Linked DNA regions of Variovorax terrae. Each later gene encodes a partner of the first gene's protein in a complex. Links are inferred from orthologs where the notes say so. Each region holds a gene or a part of one and is shown in the gene's direction. Other genes may lie near its edges. The genes, in order: pnp and MMF98_RS13965.

What was found.
Region 2: the proteins of pnp (region 1) and MMF98_RS13965 are in contact, whole or in part, in a cryo-EM structure (PDB 9QH0), measured with the Escherichia coli proteins. The link is inferred for Variovorax terrae from one-to-one orthologs.

Annotation. Positions count from the first base shown.
Region 1 is NZ_JALGBI010000001.1:1,027,726-1,036,147, forward strand. The notes cover bases 2,712-5,674. They hold pnp (polyribonucleotide nucleotidyltransferase), read left to right. Parts: upstream 2,712-3,091; coding sequence 3,092-5,257; downstream 5,258-5,674. Other genes in these bases: rpsO (30S ribosomal protein S15), read left to right, coding at 2,712-2,892; MMF98_RS04855 (NAD(P)H-quinone oxidoreductase), read left to right, coding at 5,318-5,674. In the rest of the region: MMF98_RS04830 (branched-chain amino acid ABC transporter substrate-binding protein), read left to right, coding at 1-851; MMF98_RS04835 (hypothetical protein), read right to left, coding at 882-1,160; MMF98_RS04840 (pyridoxal phosphate-dependent aminotransferase), read left to right, coding at 1,280-2,440; more of rpsO, read left to right, coding at 2,626-2,711; more of MMF98_RS04855, read left to right, coding at 5,675-6,304; tpiA (triose-phosphate isomerase), read left to right, coding at 6,313-7,056; preprotein translocase subunit SecG, read left to right, coding at 7,094-7,522; MMF98_RS04875 (NADH-quinone oxidoreductase subunit A), read left to right, coding at 7,782-8,141; MMF98_RS04880 (NuoB/complex I 20 kDa subunit family protein), read left to right, coding at 8,163-8,422. UniProt on the Escherichia coli protein: Involved in mRNA degradation. Catalyzes the phosphorolysis of single-stranded polyribonucleotides processively in the 3'- to 5'-direction. Also involved, along with RNase II, in tRNA processing.
Region 2 is NZ_JALGBI010000001.1:2,946,390-2,955,429, forward strand. Bases 4,400-7,980 are described here. They hold MMF98_RS13965 (Rne/Rng family ribonuclease), read left to right. Parts: upstream 4,400-4,786; coding sequence 4,787-7,780; downstream 7,781-7,980. Also shown: MMF98_RS13930 (Maf family nucleotide pyrophosphatase), read left to right, coding at 1-28; MMF98_RS13935 (SAM-dependent methyltransferase), read left to right, coding at 28-798; MMF98_RS13940 (H-NS histone family protein), read right to left, coding at 814-1,134; MMF98_RS13945 (S49 family peptidase), read right to left, coding at 1,239-2,273; MMF98_RS13950 (Rieske (2Fe-2S) protein), read right to left, coding at 2,275-2,637; MMF98_RS13955 (HAD family hydrolase), read right to left, coding at 2,646-3,308; MMF98_RS13960 (RluA family pseudouridine synthase), read right to left, coding at 3,286-4,269; MMF98_RS13970 (MraY family glycosyltransferase), read left to right, coding at 8,684-9,040. UniProt on the Escherichia coli protein: Endoribonuclease that plays a central role in RNA processing and decay. Required for the maturation of 5S and 16S rRNAs and the majority of tRNAs. Also involved in the degradation of most mRNAs.

The DNA of each region.
Region 1 (8,422 bases):
CGGTCGATCCGATCCTGACCAACGAGAAATGCAGCTTCTGGCATTTCCGCTACGACGCCCATGCCGACATGCGCATGGCCGCGCTGATGGAGGTGCTGAAGGAGGACAGCGCGGTCAAGAACATCTACCTGATCGGGCAGGACTACAGCTTCGGCCAGGCCGTGCTGCGCGAGGCCCGGCGCCAGCTCGGCGTGCAGCGCCCCGATGTGCAGATCGTCGGCGACGAGCTGCACCCGATGGGCCGCGTGAAGGACTTCCTGCCCTACGCCACGAAGATCAAGGCCAGCGGTGCGCAGGCCGTCATCACCGGCAACTGGGGCAACGACCTGACCCTGCTGGTCAAGGCCGCCAAGGATGTGGGCTTCGAGGGCAAGTTCTACACCTTCTACGGCAACGCCCTGGGTGCGCCGGCCGCCATCGGCGATGCGGGCATCGGCAAGGTGATCGCCGTGGCCGACTGGCTGCCCAACGTGCCGACGGCGCAGAGCGAGGCGTTCTACCAGGCCTTCCGCCAGCGCTATCCCAAGCCCGCGGACGACTACGTGCACATGCGCATGCAGCTCATGGTGGAATCCCTGGCGCAGGCCATCGAGAAAGCAGGAACTCCTGATTTGATAGCAATCGCGGACCAGCTGGCGCGGACCTCCGTCAGTTTGTATGGCCAAAACGGCACCATGCGCGCGGCCGACCACCAGTTCCAGCAGTCGCTGGTGGTGGGCGTGATGGACCGCCAGGGCACGCCCGGCGTGAAGTTCGACGTGGAAGGTTCGGGCTACGGCTTCCGCGTGATCCGGCAGATCCGCGCGAGCCAGGCGGAGCAGCCCACCACCTGCAAGATGGTGCGGCCCTGAGCCGAGCCACGTGCTGAGCCGCGCGGCCGCTTACGGCGAGGCGTAGCCCAGGCAGGCGCCCGCGTTGGGGAGGCCCTTGCATTCGCGCTGCAGGCGGCGGTCGCGCTGGGCGGCGGTTTCGCCCGAACCCTTGTCGAATTTGGCCTTGCCGGACACGTGGGGCTTGGCCGCATGCGCCTTGCCTTTGGCGCTCTTGGCGGGCGGCGTGCCGTCGGCGGCCAGGGCCTCGGCGCCGCACAGCGCGAGGGCGCACAGCAGGGCGGCCAGCGCGCCGCGGGACGGGGCGCTGCCCCGGGGGTCGATGCTCATGAATGTCTCCTCCCGGCACGGACGGCGCGGTCGAAACCATGATAGCCGAGGGGCCCCGCCGTGCCCCGCAGCCCGGTCGGCTACCATGGGCGCTCTTTGTCCTGCGGCCCCGACATCCCATGCGCCAGACCCTCCAGAATCTCGAAGAATCCAAGATCCGCGAAGTGGCCAATGCCGGCTTCGGCCGCAGCGACGTGCTGGCCTTCTGGTTCGGTGAAAGCGACGAGGCGACGCCCGACTTCATCCGCCAGGCCGCGATCGATTCGCTGCAGCGCGGCGAAACCTTCTATTCTCACAACCTCGGCCTGCTCGAGCTGCGCGAGGCGATCTCGGCCTACATGAGCGCGCGGCACGGCCCGGTTGGCGTGGATCGGCTGGCCGTGACCTCGGGCGGCGTCAACGCGCTGATGCTGGCCGTGCAGGCGCTGGTGGACGCGGGCGACGAGGTGGTGGCCGTCACGCCGGTCTGGCCCAACCTCACGGCCCAGCCGGCCATCCTGGGCGCCCGGGTGCGCTGCGTTCCGCTCCGGCCGGTGGACGGCGCCTGGACGCTGGACCTGGACGCGCTGCTGGCTGCCGTGACGCCGGCCACGAAGCTGCTGATCGTCAATTCGCCGAACAACCCGACCGGCTGGACGCTGAGCCGCGCCGAACAGCAGGCCATCGTCGAGCATTGCCGCCGCACGGGCACCTGGATCCTGGCTGACGAGGTCTACGAGCGCCTGTACTACGCGGACGACACGCCGAACGGCTGCGCCCCGAGCTTTCTGGACGTGACCGGGCCGGACGACCGCCTGGTGGTGGTGCACAGCTTCTCCAAGAGCTTCCTCATGACCGGCTGGCGCCTGGGCTGGCTGGTGATGCCGCCGGCGCTCACGCACCCCATGGGCAAGCTGCTGGAGTTCAACACCTCGTGCGCCAGCGTGTTCACCCAGCGCGCCGGCGTGGTGGCGCTGCAGCGCACGGACGAGGTCACGCCGCGCGTGGTGGCCCACCTCAGGGCCTGCCGCGACACGCTGGTGCCGCTGCTGCAGGCGGTGCCCGGCGTGCAGGTGGCGCCGGCGCGCGGCGGCATGTACGCCTTTTTCAGGCTGGCCGGCTTCGAGGACTCGCTGGACACCGCCAAGCGGCTGGTTGCCGAGGCCGGGCTGGGCCTGGCCCCGGGCAACGCCTTCGCTCCCGAAGCCCAGGGCTGGCTGCGCTGGTGCTTCGCCTCGAAGGACACCGGGCGCCTGGCCGAGGGTGTCGATCGCCTCAAACGCTGGTTGTCCGTACAGTAGCCGGCAACGGCCGGGAACACCGCGGAACCGGCTCTGCCGGGCCGCTGCTGCCACCCCCGGCGGGAGGCGGCCCCTCGGGGCCGCTACGAGGGGCGTGCTATACTTTCAAGGCTTTGCATTCTGCAAGGCGCACGTTGAATGCAGTTCCAGCGCTCAACGCAAGTCAACCCTCACAGGAAAATGAAATGATCGCATCCTCCGTCAAGGCCGACGTCGTCAAGGCCAACGCGCGCAGCGCCACCGATACCGGCAGCCCCGAAGTGCAAGTGGCCCTGCTGACCGCCCGCATCAACGAGCTGACCCCTCACTTCAAGACGCACGCCAAGGACCACCACGGTCGCCGCGGCCTGCTGCGCATGGTGAGCCGCCGCCGCAAGCTGCTGGACTACCTCAAGTCCAAGGACGCTGACCGCTACACCGCGTTGATCGCCAAGCTGGGCCTGCGCAAGTAAGCTTCGATACTGAACAAGAGGCGCCTGAGTTAGTCCCCTAGCTCAGGCGCTTTGTACTTCGGAGAACGCAAAACAGAGCGAAGCTGTGTCATTCCAGGGGTCTTTGCGCCAAGGGCCGCTGGAATGGCATCGTGTTCTGTGAGCTGTCTCCGGGCTCTGAGGGGTGGCCTGCATCCCTCGTGACAATCCAGGAGAAAACATGAGCCTGTTCAACAAAGTTACCAAGTCTTTCCAATGGGGCGACAAGACCGTCGTCATGGAAACCGGTGAAATCGCCCGCCAGGCCAGCGGCGCCGTCGTCGTGAGCATCGACGGCACCGTGGTGCTGGCCACCGTGGTGGCCTCCAAGTCCGCCAAGCCCGGCCAGGACTTCTTCCCGCTGACCGTCGACTACATCGAGAAGACCTACGCCGCCGGCAAGATCCCCGGCAGCTTCTTCAAGCGCGAAGCCAAGCCCAGCGAGCACGAAACCCTGACCAGCCGCCTGATCGACCGCCCGATCCGCCCGCTGTTCCCCGAAGGCTTCCTGAACGAAGTGCATGTGGTCATCCACACGCTGTCGCTCAACCCGGAAGTTGACGCCGACATCGCCGCCATGATCGGCGTGAGCGCCGCGCTGGCCATCTCCGGCATCCCGTTCAGCGGCCCGATCGGTGCCGCCCGCGTGGGCTACATCAATGGTCAGTACGTGCTGAATCCGGGCCAGACCGCCCGCAAGGATTCGCAGATGGACCTGGTCGTTGCCGGCACGCAAGCCGCCGTGCTGATGGTCGAGTCCGAAGCCCTGCAGCTCGGCGAAGAAATCATGCTGGGCGGCGTGGTGTTCGGCCACGAACAGGCCGGCATCGCGATCAACGCGATCCATGATCTCGTGCGCGACGCCGGCAAGCCGGTGTGGGACTGGCAGGCCCCGGCCGAAGACGAAGCCTTCGTCGCCAAGGTCAAGGGCCTGGCCGAAGAAAAGCTGCGCGCCGTCTACCAGATCCGCAGCAAGCAGGCCCGCACGCAAGCCCTTCGTGAGGTCAACGCCAGCGTGATGGCCTCGCTCAAGGAAAGCGGCGAGCCCTTCGATGCCGGCAAGGTCAACGACCTGCTGTTCGCCATCGAATCGAAGATCGTGCGCAGCCAGATCCTGGCCGGCGAGCCGCGCATCGACGGCCGCGACACGCGCACCGTGCGCCCCATCGAGATCCGCAACAGCGTGCTGCCGCGTACCCACGGCTCGGCCCTGTTCACGCGTGGCGAAACCCAGGCGTTGGTCGTGACCACGCTGGGCACCGAGCGCGACGCGCAGCGCATCGATGCGCTGGCCGGCGAGTACGAAGACCGCTTCATGCTGCACTACAACATGCCTCCCTTTGCCACCGGCGAAGTGGGCCGCATGGGCAGCACCAAGCGCCGCGAAATCGGCCACGGCCGCCTGGCCAAGCGTGCGCTCGTCGCCGTGCTGCCGACCAAGGAAGAATTCCCCTACACCATGCGCGTGGTGTCCGAGATCACCGAATCCAACGGCTCCTCGTCGATGGCCTCGGTCTGCGGCGGCTGCCTGTCGCTGATGGACGCCGGCGTGCCGATGAAGGCCCACGTGGCCGGTATCGCCATGGGCCTGATCAAGGAAGACAACCGCTTCGCCGTGCTGACCGACATCCTGGGCGATGAAGATCACCTGGGCGACATGGACTTCAAGGTGGCCGGCACCACGAATGGCATCACCGCGCTGCAGATGGACATCAAGATCCAGGGCATCACCAAGGAAATCATGCAGGTCGCGCTGGCTCAGGCCAAGGAAGCCCGCATGCACATCCTGGGCAAGATGCAGGACGCGATGGGCGAGGCCAAGACCGAGGTGTCGAACTTCGCGCCCAAGCTCTACACGATGAAGATCAACCCCGAGAAGATCCGCGACGTGATCGGCAAGGGAGGCGCCGTGATCCGCGCGCTGACCGAGGAAACCGGCTGCCAGATCAACATCGAGGAAGACGGCACCATCACCATCGCCGCGACCGATGCCGAGAAGGCCGACGTCGCCAAGAAGCGCATCGAGCAGATCACGGCCGAAGTGGAAATCGGCAAGGTCTACGAAGGCCCGGTCACCAAGATCCTGGATTTCGGCGCCCTGATCAACCTGCTGCCCGGCAAGGACGGCCTGCTGCACATCAGCCAGATCGCCCATGAGCGCGTCGAGAAGGTTACCGACTACCTGACCGAAGGTCAGATCGTCAAGGTCAAGGTGCTCGAGACCGACGAGAAGGGCCGCGTCAAGCTGTCGATGAAGGCGCTGCTGGACCGTTCGGCCCAGGCTGCCGCCCCGCGCGGTGCCGAGCAGGCCCAGCAGCAACAGCAGCAAGAACAGCAACAGCAGTAATTGCTACTGAATTGATAGCGCCATATGTCCGCCCCGTGCGGACATCGGGGCTAAAAGACCATGAAAGCGATTGAAATCACCTCTTTTGGCGCGCCCGACGTGCTGCGCCTGGGCGAACGCCCCGTGCCGGCCGCCGGGGCGGGCGAGGTGCTGATCCGCGTGGCCGCCAGCGGCGTGAACCGCCCTGACGTGCTGCAGCGCACCGGCAACTACCCCGTGCCCCCCGGCGCCTCGGACATTCCGGGGCTCGAGGTGGCGGGCGTGATCGAAGCCGGCGATGCTGCCGCGATGGCGGCGGCCGGCTTCAAGGTGGGCGACCGCGTCTGTGCGCTGGTGGCCGGCGGCGGCTATGCCGAGTTCTGCGCCGCGCCGGTGGCCCAGTGCCTGCCCATGCCGCAGGGGCTGGACGCGGTGCAGGCGGCCTCGCTGCCCGAGACCTTCTTCACCGTCTGGAGCAATGTGTTCGACCGGGGGCGCCTGCAGCCTGGGGAAACCCTGCTGGTCCAGGGCGGCACCAGCGGCATCGGCGTCACGGCCATCCAGATGGCCAAGGCGCTGGGCGCCCGGGTGATCGCCACCGCCGGCAGCGACGAGAAATGCGCGGCCTGCCTGTCACTGGGCGCCGACCACGCGATCAACTACAAGACCGCCGACTTCGCCGAAGAAGCGAAGAAGCTCACCGGCGGGCTGGGCGTGAACGTGATCCTCGACATGGTGGCCGGCGGCTACGTGGCGCGCGAGATTGACTGCCTGGCCGAAGACGGCCGGCTCGTGATCATCGCGGTGCAAGGAGGCCTCAAGGCCGAGATCAACGCCGGCCTGGTGCTGCGCCGGCGGCTCACGGTCACCGGCTCCACGCTGCGGCCGCGGCCGGTGGCGTTCAAGGGCCAGATCGCGCAGGCGCTGCGCCAGCGCGTGTGGCCGCTGATCGAAAGCGACGCCATCCGGCCGGTGATCCACAGCACTTTCCCGGCGGCCGAGGCGGCGAGGGCGCACGCGCTCATGGAATCCAACCAGCATGTGGGCAAGATCGTCCTGACATGGTGACCGACAGCATGAAAAAGAAACTGATCGCGGGCAACTGGAAGATGAACGGCGGCCTGGCCGCCAACGAGGCGCTGCTCCAGGCTCTGCTGGCGGGCGTGGGAACGCCGGCCTGCGGCGTGGCCGTCTGCGTGCCGGCGCCGTACCTGGCGCAGGTCCAGGCTCTGTGCGCCGCGTCACCCATCGAGCTGGGGGCGCAGGACCTGTCCATGCACGCCCAGGGCGCCTACACCGGCGAGGTTTCGGCCGCCATGCTGCGGGATTTCGGCGTGCGCTACTGCCTCGCCGGCCATTCCGAGCGCCGCCAGTACCACGGCGAGACGGATGGGCTGGTGGCGGACAAGGCCAAGGCCGCGCTGGCGGCGGGCATCACGCCCATCGTCTGCGTGGGCGAAACCCTGGCCGAGCGCGAGGCGGGCCAGACCGAGGAGGTGGTGAAGCGCCAGCTGGCCGCCGTGATCCACGCCAACGGCCATTGCATCAGCGAAATCGTGGTGGCCTACGAGCCGGTCTGGGCCATCGGCACGGGCCGCACGGCCACGCCCGAGCAGGCACAGCAGGTGCATGCGCTGCTGCGGGCCCAACTCAAGCTGGCCAGCACGCAGGCCGACCGCATCCAGATCCTGTACGGCGGCAGCATGAATGCGGCCAACGCAGCGCAGCTCCTGGCCCAGCCCGACATCGATGGCGGGCTCATCGGCGGCGCTTCGCTCAAGGCCCCGGATTTTCTGACCATTATTGCCGCAGCCCAGTGAACCCGGGCGCGAATAGCTACAAATTTAGGAGTAAACAATGAACGTCGTCCTCACCATCATTCTGGCGGTCCAGATGCTTGCCGCACTGGGCATGATCGGTTTGATCCTGATCCAGCACGGCAAGGGCGCCGACATGGGCGCCGCTTTCGGCAGCGGGGGCTCCGGCAGCCTGTTCGGTGCCAGCGGCAGCGCCAACTTCCTGTCGCGCACCACGGCCGTGCTGGCGGCGGTGTTCTTCGTCTGCACGCTGCTGCTGGCCTATTTCGGCAACCTCCGCCCGACCAGCTCGGGCAGCGTGCTCGAACGCGCCACGGTGACCGCGCCTGCGCCTGCCACGGCGGCCTCTGGCGCCGCCGCGCAGATTCCCGGCGGCACCTCGGCGGCACCCCAGCCGGCGGCTTCCTCGGGCGCGGTGCCGGCTCCCATGCCGGCCGCCTCCGGCGCAGCGCAGATTCCGACCAAGTAAACACGCTGAAAATCATCCGCCCGCAGAGGGAAGCGGGTGATTTCAGGGTAAACTCCTAGATTGTCCGGAAAGCCAAAAATCGCAAGATGCCTCATGCCATCCGGGCAACAAAAACCGCCGTCGTGGTGAAATTGGTAGACACGCTATCTTGAGGGGGTAGTGGCGAAAGCTGTGCGAGTTCGAGTCTCGCCGACGGCACCAGTCAAAGGACCTGGCCGGCAACAGCCGGTCAGGTTCAAGCGGTGATCAGAACCTCCAGATGAACCTCGATCAGTACCTCCCAGTCCTTTTGTTCATCCTGGTAGGCATCGGTGTGGGCGTGGCGCCCCAGGTGCTGGGCTACATCCTCGGGCCCAACCGGCCCGACACCCAGAAAAATTCCCCTTACGAATGCGGCTTCGAGGCCTTCGAAGACGCGCGCATGAAGTTCGACGTGCGCTACTACCTCGTCGCCATCCTGTTCATCCTGTTCGACCTGGAAATCGCGTTCCTGTTTCCGTGGGCCGTCACGCTCAAGGAAATCGGCCCCACCGGCTTCTGGGCCATGATGATCTTCCTGGGCATTCTGGTCGTGGGCTTCGTCTACGAATGGAAAAAAGGCGCCCTGGATTGGGAATGACGCGTTCTGCTGGAGAGTTGTATGGCTATTGAAGGCGTTTTGAAAGAAGGCTTCGTCACCACCACCTATGACTCGGTGGTGAACTGGGCCAAGACCGGCTCGCTCTGGCCCATGACCTTCGGTCTGGCCTGCTGCGCCGTGGAGATGATGCACGCGGGCGCCGCGCGCTACGACATCGACCGCTTCGGCATGCTGTTTCGCCCGAGCCCGCGCCAGTCCGACCTGATGATCGTGGCCGGCACGCTGTGCAACAAGATGGCGCCGGCGCTGCGCAAGGTCTA
Region 2 (9,040 bases), 1.9 Mb from region 1 along the record:
CCGCGCCGCGGGCGTGAAGGTGCTGTGATGGGCGCCCCCGCACCCGGCAGGCTCTACATTGTGCCGGCGCCGCTGGATTTCGGCTGCGAGGTGCAGACACCGCTGCAGGACGTGCTGCCCCTTGGCACGCTGCAAGTCGCCGCGCGGCTGGGGTACTGGGTGTGCGAGAACGCCAAGTCGACGCGCGCCTATCTGAAGCGCGTCAACGAGCTGCAACCATTGTCCCAGCCGCTGCAGGCGCTGCAGATCCAGGAATTGCCGCGCGAGGTGCACAAGAAGGGAGACCACACCGGCAGCTTCGACGCCAGGCCCTTGCTGGCGGCCGCCTTGCAGGGTCACGACATGGGGCTGGCCAGCGAAGCCGGCATGCCTGCGGTGGCGGACCCGGGCTCGTCGGTGGTGCGGGCCGCACACGATCTGAGCGTCGAGGTCGTGCCGCTGGTCGGCCCGGTGTCGCTGCTGCTGGCGCTGGCGGCCAGCGGCCTGAATGGCCAGAATTTCGCTTTTGTGGGGTATTTGCCGCAAGATGCCGCCGAGCGCAGCCGGAGAATCAGGGAACTGGAATTGCTAGCCCTGAAAACCGGGCAAACCCAGTTATTCATCGAAACCCCTTATCGCAATGCGGGCCTGTGGGAATCTCTGGTGCGGCAACTGGGGCGGGAAACCCGGCTCGGCCTGGCCTCGGGCCTGACTTTGCCGCAGGCCGCCATTCACATGGCCAGGGTTTCGAAATGGCAGGCCGAAAATACCCGCATCGACCTGCAAAACCCCTGTATCTTCCTCATCGGTGCCCCCTAGAGGCACCGACGGTTTTCAGATCAGGAATTCCTCGGGCTTGCGGCCCTGCTTGATCAGCTCGGCCAGCCATACCGGCTTTTGGCCGCGCCCGGTCCAGGTCTGCCCAGCCGGGCCGCGGTATTTGATGGCCACCGGCTTGCGCGTCTTGACCGCGCTGGCGGCCGGCTTGGCACTGGCACGTTTACCATCCAAACCCAGTTCCTTCAGGGTAATCTCGAAATTCGCCATTTTCTCGCGAATATCGGCGATGGCTTGAGACCGCTCCTTGTCGCGCAATTCCTCGGCTTGCTGATACAAGGCATCGGCCTGCGCTTTCAATTCCAGATAAGTAGCCATATTTTAAAATCACAAGTTCGGAGGGTTTTGATTATAGGATTGATCAAGTATTCAATCGCCTATATTCCATAAATAAACCCCGGCCGACCATCGCCACTGCAGTTTCAGCGCAAAACCGTCGCCGCCTTCATGGCCCGGAAAGCGCCCTCGCCCATGGCCGCGCCGAATTTCTTGGCCAGACGCTCGGCGACATTCTCGCGGCGCGTGTAGTCGATGATCTCGTCGGCCTTGACCACCTCGCGGGCCACGAAATCCAGATTGCCGAGCTGGTCGGCCAAGCCCATCTCCACCGCCTGCTGGCCGCTCCAGAACAGGCCGCTGAAGGTTTCGGGCGTTTCCTTGAGCCGCTTGCCGCGCCCGGCCTTGACTGCGCCGATGAACTGCTGGTGGATCTGGTCGAGCATGGTCTGGGCATAGGCGCGCTGCCTTTCGGTCTGCGGGCTGAACGGGTCGAGGAAGCCCTTGTTCTCGCCGGCCGTCATGAGGCGGCGCTCGATGCCGAGCTTGTCCATCAGGCCGGTGAAGCCGAAGCCGTCCATCAGCACGCCGATGCTGCCGACGATGCTGGCCTTGTCCACGAAGATCTGGTCGGCCGCCACCGCGATGTAGTAGGCCGCCGAGGCACACGACTCTTCCACCACGGCGTACACCGGCTTCTTGTACTTGGTCTTGAGACGCCGGATCTCGTCGTTGATGATGCCGGCCTGCACCGGGCTGCCGCCGGGCGAGTTGATCAGCAGCACCAGCGCCTGCGAGCCGTCGTCTTCCAAGGCGCTGCGCATGGCCGCCACCACGAATTCGGCGCTCGCGTCGCCGCCCGAGGCGATCTCGCCCTTGATCTCGACCACGGCCGTGTGCGGCGTGCTCTTGTCGGTGCTGGGCGTGCCGCGGTACAGCAGCGCCCACACCACGAACACGAAGAACGCCAGCCAGGCCAGCCGCACGAAGGATTTCCAGCGCCGCGTGGCGCGCTGCTCGTTGAGCGAGGCGAACGCCAGCCGCTCCAGCGTGGCGCGCTCCCAGCCGGGGCGTTCGGTCGGAGATGCTCCTTTTTTAGGAGCATCCCGTGTCGGCTCGACGCGGACCTCGGGCTGTCCGGACGTTGAAGACGGGTTTTCGGGCTGATTCGGATCGGTCATGTCAGAACTCGACAGGTTGGAGGTTGTACGCAGTATGCCAGTGCACCACGCCGTCATGCTCGGCCAGCTCGATGCGCACCAGCCCGCCGCGGCAGGGGCCGCCCGCGCAGGCGCCGGTGTCGGGCCGATAGGCCGCGCCGTGGGTCGCGCACAGCAGCCATTGGCCGCTGTCATCGAAAAAACGGTTGGGCTGGTAGTCCAGCTCCATCGCCACGTGGGTGCAGCGGTTCAGGTAGGCATGCGGCCGGCCCTGGAAACGGATGGCGAAGGCCCGGCAGGTCTGCCCGGCATAGACCACATCGAACGGCACGGCGTCGCGGCCTTCGACCAGGTCGGCGGCGTTGCACAGCGCGATGGCGGCCATGGGCGGGTTCAGGCGTGGTCCAGCAGCCACTGGTGCAGCTCGCGCGCCGAATGGGCCACGAAGCGCGGCTGCAGCACCTCGAACGCGTCGGGCTCGTGCGCGCCGTAGCTCACGCCCACGCTGGCGCAGCCGGCGTTCACGGCCATCTGCAGGTCATGCGTGGTGTCGCCGATCATGAGCGTGCGCTCGGGCTCGGTGCCGAATTCGCGCATCAGCTCGTGCAGCATGCGCGGGTCGGGCTTGCCGGCGGTTTCATCGGCCGTGCGCGAGCCGTCGAACATGCCCCGCAGTTCCACGGCCTGCAAGGCTTCGTCGAGCCCCCGCCGGCTCTTGCCGGTGGCCACGGCCAGCCAGTGGTGGCGCGCGCGCAGGTCCGCCAGCAGCGGCAGCACGCCGTCGAACAGGCTGATGTCGTTCTGTCGCGCCAGGTAGTGATGGCGGTAGCGCGCGTTGAGTTCGGGATATTTCTCGGGCGGCACGTCGGGCGCCGCGTAGGCCAGCGCCTGCATCAGGCCCATGCCGATGACGTAGGCCGCGGCATGGTCGCTGGGCACGGTGCCGCCCACGTCGCGCACCGCGGCCTGGATGCAGCGCACGATGATGCGGGTGGAATCGAACAGCGTGCCGTCCCAGTCGAAGGCAATCAGGTCATAGCGGCGTGGACGTGACATGGGCAACGAAGGCTTCAAGCTCGGAAGGCAAAGGCGCCAGCAGTTCGACGCGCTCGCCGCTGGCCGGATGATTGAACTGTAACCGCCACGCATGAAGAAACATGCGCCTGAGCCCCTGTTTCTGCAGCGCCTTGTTGAGTTCGAAATCGCCGTACTTGTCGTCGCCGGCGATGCCGTGGCCGGCCGATGCGAGGTGCACCCGGATCTGGTGCGTGCGGCCGGTCTTGATGGTGACTTCGAGCAGGGAGAAGCCCTCGAGCTTTTGCGCCACCTTCACCAGCGTGACGGAGCGCATGCCGTCGGGATCGTCCTTGGCCACCACCTTGACGCGGCGCTCGCCATCGGCCTGCAGGTATTTGTGCAGGGGCTGGTCGATCACCTTGCGGTTGGCGGGCCAGGCGCCGGCCACCAGCGCGAGATAGGTCTTGCCGGTTTCGCGCTCGCGGAACTGGTCTTGCAGTGCGGTGAGCGCGCTGCGCTTCTTGGCCACCAGCAGGATGCCGCTGGTTTCGCGGTCCAGCCGGTGCACCAGCTCCAGGAACTTCGCGCCCGGCCGGGCTTGCCGCAATTGCTCGATCACGCCGAAGCTCACGCCGCTGCCGCCGTGCACCGCCACGCCGGCCGGCTTGTCGAGGGCGATCAGGTGCTCGTCTTCGAGCAGGATGGGAAATTCGCGCGCCGGCGCCGGCTTGTCCAGCTTGTCGGCGGCCCTGTCGGACACCCGCACCGGCGGCAGGCGCACCAGGTCGCCCGCCGCGACCCGGGTGTCGGCCGCCGCCCGCCCCTTGTTCACGCGCACCTCGCCGCTGCGGATGATGCGGTAAACATGGGTCTTGGGCACGCCCTTGAGGTGGCGGATCAGGAAATTGTCCAGCCGCTGGCCGGCCGATTCCTCATCGACGGCCAGCAATTTGGCCTGGGGCGTTGCAGGCGGCGGATTGCCCCCTATAATGTGTTTCACTAGCGTAACGCCGTAAGTGGTTGATTTGTCTGGAGTTTAGTCCACACACTGCCAACGGCTGCGCTGGGAGGTCGATGCCACCAGGCGCATTGCCGGCAAACTGAAGGCCAACGCCGACAGTGGCTCGCAGTCCGCCGGCTCGAGCCGACGCATTTTGAAACACTGAATACGGAATACCCAAGTTCGCAAGCACGCTGCTCGTGAACGGATCGAAGCGAGAACTCTTGTGTTGATGGCGCTGATTCAAACCTGCCTGCGGTGGCTGCTGCCCCCGCTTTCAGGCATGAAATCGCCCAAAGTCCGCGCCCCCCGGGCGCGGGGCGCTACAAACTCTGTAGCAATCCCACAGTCTCATCCCCTCGCCCCCATCCACGCGCCCACGCCCCGACTGCTGAGCTAGTGCTCTGGCAGTCTCAGGCTCTTTCGGCAATTCCTTTCGTTTCTCAGGCGTCAGTTCAGGCATCGTTGGCTCATCCAGGGCCTGTTTGATGTTTTTGAAAACCAAGGGGAACGCATCATGAAACGGATGCTGATCAACGCCACCCAGGCAGAAGAACGCCGCCTGGCGATTGTGGACGGACAGAAGCTGCTCGACTATGAAATCGAGATCGAGGGACGCGAGCAGCGCAAGGGCAACATCTACAAGGCGGTCGTGACGCGCGTCGAGCCCTCGCTCGAAGCCTGTTTCGTCGACTACGGCGAAGACCGCCACGGCTTCCTGCCGTTCAAGGAAATCTCCAAGCAGTATTTCGCCCAGGGCGTGCCCGTCAGCCAAGCCAAGATCCAGGACGTGATCAAGGAAGGCAACGAGCTGCTGGTGCAGGTCGAGAAGGAAGAGCGCGGCAACAAGGGCGCGGCCCTCACCACCTTCATCTCGCTGGCCGGCCGCTATGTAGTGCTGATGCCCAACAACCCGCGCGGCGGCGGCGTGAGCCGGCGCATCGAGGGCGACGACCGGGCCGAGCTCAAGGAAGCCATGGACCAGTTGGAATATCCCAACGGCATGAGCATCATCGCGCGCACCGCCGGCATCGGCCGCACCGCGCCCGAGCTGCAATGGGACCTGAACTACCTGCTCAAGCTCTGGGGCGCCATCGACGGCGCGGCCAAGGGCGGCAAGGGCGCGTTCCTGATCTACCAGGAGTCGTCGCTGGTGATCCGCGCGATCCGCGACTACTTCAACAACGACATCGGCGACATCCTGATCGACACCGACGACATCTACGACCAGGCCCAGCAGTTCATGGCCCACGTGATGCCCGAGCATGCCGCCCGCGTGAAGCGCTACCGCGACGACGCGCCGCTGTTCAGCCGCTTCCAGATCGAGCACCAGATCGAATCGGCCTACGCCCGCACCGTGCAGCTGCCCAGCGGCGGCGCCATCGTGATCGACCACACCGAGGCGCTGGTCTCGGTGGACGTGAACTCGGCCCGCGCCATCAAGGGCGGCGACATCGAAGAGACCGCCACCCGCACCAACCTCGAAGCCGCCGACGAAGTGGCCCGCCAGATGCGCCTGCGCGACCTGGGCGGCCTGATCGTCATCGACTTCATCGACATGGAAGAGTCGCGCAACCGCCGCGACGTCGAAAACCGCCTGCGCGATGCGCTGCGGCAAGACCGCGCGCGCGTGCAGTTCGGCACCATCAGCAAGTTCGGCCTGATGGAAATGAGCCGCCAGCGCCTGCGCCCCGCCCTCAGCGAAGGCGCCTCCATCCCCTGCCCGCGCTGCGGCGGCTCCGGCCACATCCGCGACACCGAAAGCTCGGCGCTGCAGATCCTGCGCATCATCCAGGAAGAGTCCATGAAGGACAACACCGCCTCCGTGCTGTGCCAGGTGCCGGTGGAAGTGGCCTCCTTCCTGCTCAACGAAAAGCGCACCGAGATCGCCAAGATCGAACTCAAGCAGCGCATCAACGTGCTGATGGTGCCCAACAAGACGCTGGAAACGCCGAACTACCGGCTCGAGCGCCTCAAGCACGACGACCCGCGCCTGGACAACATCGAGGCCAGCTACAAGATGGCCGACGAGATCGAGGACCCGACCTCCGTCACGCGCCGCTCGCAGGAGCCCACCAACAAGCAGACCCCCGTGATCAAGGGTGTGCTGCCCGACGCGCCCGCGCCGGTGGCCGTGCCCAAGCCCGAACCGGTCAAGCCGCAGCAGGCAGCCGCTCCGGCCCCCGTGGCCGCCCCCGCGGAAACCGGCTTCTTCGGCTGGATCAAGAACCTGTTCGGCGCCAAGCCCGCACCGGCCCCCGCGCCCGCACCGGCCGCGCAAGGCGCCAAGAAGGAAGAAAAACGCGAAGGCCGCGGCGGCCGTGACGGCGAGCGCCGCGATGGACGCCGGGGCGAAGGCCGCGGCGGTGAGCGCCGGCGCGACGGCGAGCGCCGCGATGGACGCCGGGGTGAGGGCCGAGCCGAGGGCGCAGAAGGCCAGCCGGCACGCAGCGGCGAAGGCCGTGGCAACCGTGACGGCGAGCGCCGTGGCGAGCGCCAGGACCGCGAAGGCCGGGGCGACCGCCAGGGCCCGCGCGAACGGCGCGACGCCGACAACCGCACGGCCGCTACAGAAACCGTAGCAAACAATGTCCAGGCGACGGGGACCTCCGCCGTATCTGACACCCAATCCGGCGAGCAGCGGCAAGACCGGCCGCCGCGCAGCGGCGAACGCCGCGAGCGCGGTGAAGGCCGCCGTGAACGGGGTGAGCGTGGCGAACGCCGCGGCGAGCGCGGTCCGCGCAGTGGTGATGCCGCCGGCAACAGCCCGGAGGCCCTGGCCGCCGGTGCCGCCGTCGCAGCCACCACCGCCATTGCCGCTGCAGCAGCCTCTGCCGCCACCCAGGACAGCACTGCCCCGCAAGGCACGCCGTCCGACAGCGGCAACGACACGCCGCGCGCCGACGGCCAGCGGGAACGCCCCGAAGGCGACGAGCGCCGTGAACGCCGTTCGCGCGACCGCTATGGACGCGACCGCCGCGAGCGCAGCGAACAGCCGCGCACCGAAGAAGGCAGCACCACGGATGAGGGTGCCGAGCGCGCAGCGGCCGAGCCCGTGCGCAGCAGCTACTTCGATGCCGTACGCCCCGTGGCACAGGAAGCGCCGGCCCAGGCCGCGCTCCCGCTCGACGCAGAGGCGCCTGCTGCTGCCCGCAGCGTCGAAGCGCCGGCACCGGTAGCCGCCCCTGTCGCACAGGCCGCGCCGGCCCCCGTGCAGGCACCGGCGCCCGCCGTTCCTGCCGGCCTGCCCAAAGTCCAGTCCTTCCAGCTCCCCGTGGCCGACCTGGCCCAGGTGGCCGAGGGTTCGGGCCTAGTCTGGGTCAATTCCGACGCCGACAAGATCGCCTCTGCACAAGCAGCCATCGCCGCCGAGCCCAAGCCCGTGCGAGTGCCACGCGAGCGTCCCGCCCCGGTGGTGCTGGATGAGGGGCCGCTGATCCTGGTGGAAACGCGGCGCGACCTGCGCAACATGACGCTGCCCTTCGAGGCAGCGCCGCCTTCCAGCACCTGAGCCTTCGCCCCCTCCCCCGCCGGGGACGGAGCACCCAGCGGCTCTGCCCTCGGCGAATGCGCGCAAGCGCAACCCAGGGCCCAACGCCTACCGAGCCATAGCGGTCACCCAACGACCCACAGGCCGCGAGCGTGCGCGCCCTCCGCACTAGTCACTTTGGACTATTCACAAGCGTGAAGAACTTGACGAAACTCGGTTGCGCATTTGCTCACACCACGGAGCGCCGGAGCCTAGGCGCACAGATCTACCCGAAGGCCTCCGGATTGGCAAGAATTCAACCCTTCTCGTCCCGGCCCACGTTGCATTCCTGTCGAGAAACTGACCCGCGGCAGAACATCAGCTTGTAAAGCTGGCAGAAAGCACCCAAGACGTGAATTTCTCACGGAGTTTTCAGAGATCTGAAGATATCTTTCGCCTACTATGCAAGCATTGCGATCGGTAATAAATTGTCACACCCGTGTTGTACGATTGTTACAATTTGTTTTTTAGTGCGCCAACCATGTATCTGTCCACCGCCCCATCTTTTTCCCGTCAGTTGCAGATCAGGAAACAGCATGTGCGAGCGCTGCAGGCCCATGGTCGCCTGAACGCCCCAAGTGGAATGCCGACATGAGCCCCCGACAACCTGATGATTCTCGCTGCGCAGCAGCGCATGACTGCGAGAACATGCAGTTGCGAGTACGGCCAGGACTTCATCACACTGTGGGCATGACTGATTTCGAGTCCACACTCAACAGGTCGTGCCCGGATCGGTGCCAACAACAAGTGGGCCGTTCCATCACCCTCAGCACAGCCCGACCTCGTTCAAGACCAAAGTCAATCCATTGCACAGCGGCCAGCCATTGGCCCTTGAGCTACCGCGCTCCTTGCTTCGGCGCGCCTTCTTTCTGACTGCGCACCGCCATGTCTCTCTCTTTCTTCTTCTACGCCTTCGCCGGGGCCTTTCTCACCAGCCTGATCCTCGTGCTGACACAGCGCTGGCATGGCCACTACAGCATGGACAGCAATTTCGGCGTGCAAAAGCTGCATACCGCCCCCACGCCCCGCATCGGCGGCGTCGGCATCATGGTGGGGTTGCTTGCCGCCTACTGCCTGGCAACGCCCGCCGTGGAGGCCATCCTGCACCCCATGCTGGTGGCCGGCCTTCCCGCCTTTGCCGCGGGCCTGTATGAAGACCTCACCAAGAAGGTGGGCGTATTGCCCCGCCTGTTGGCCACCATGTGCAGCGGTGTCTTGGCCTGGGCCATCACGGGTGTGGCC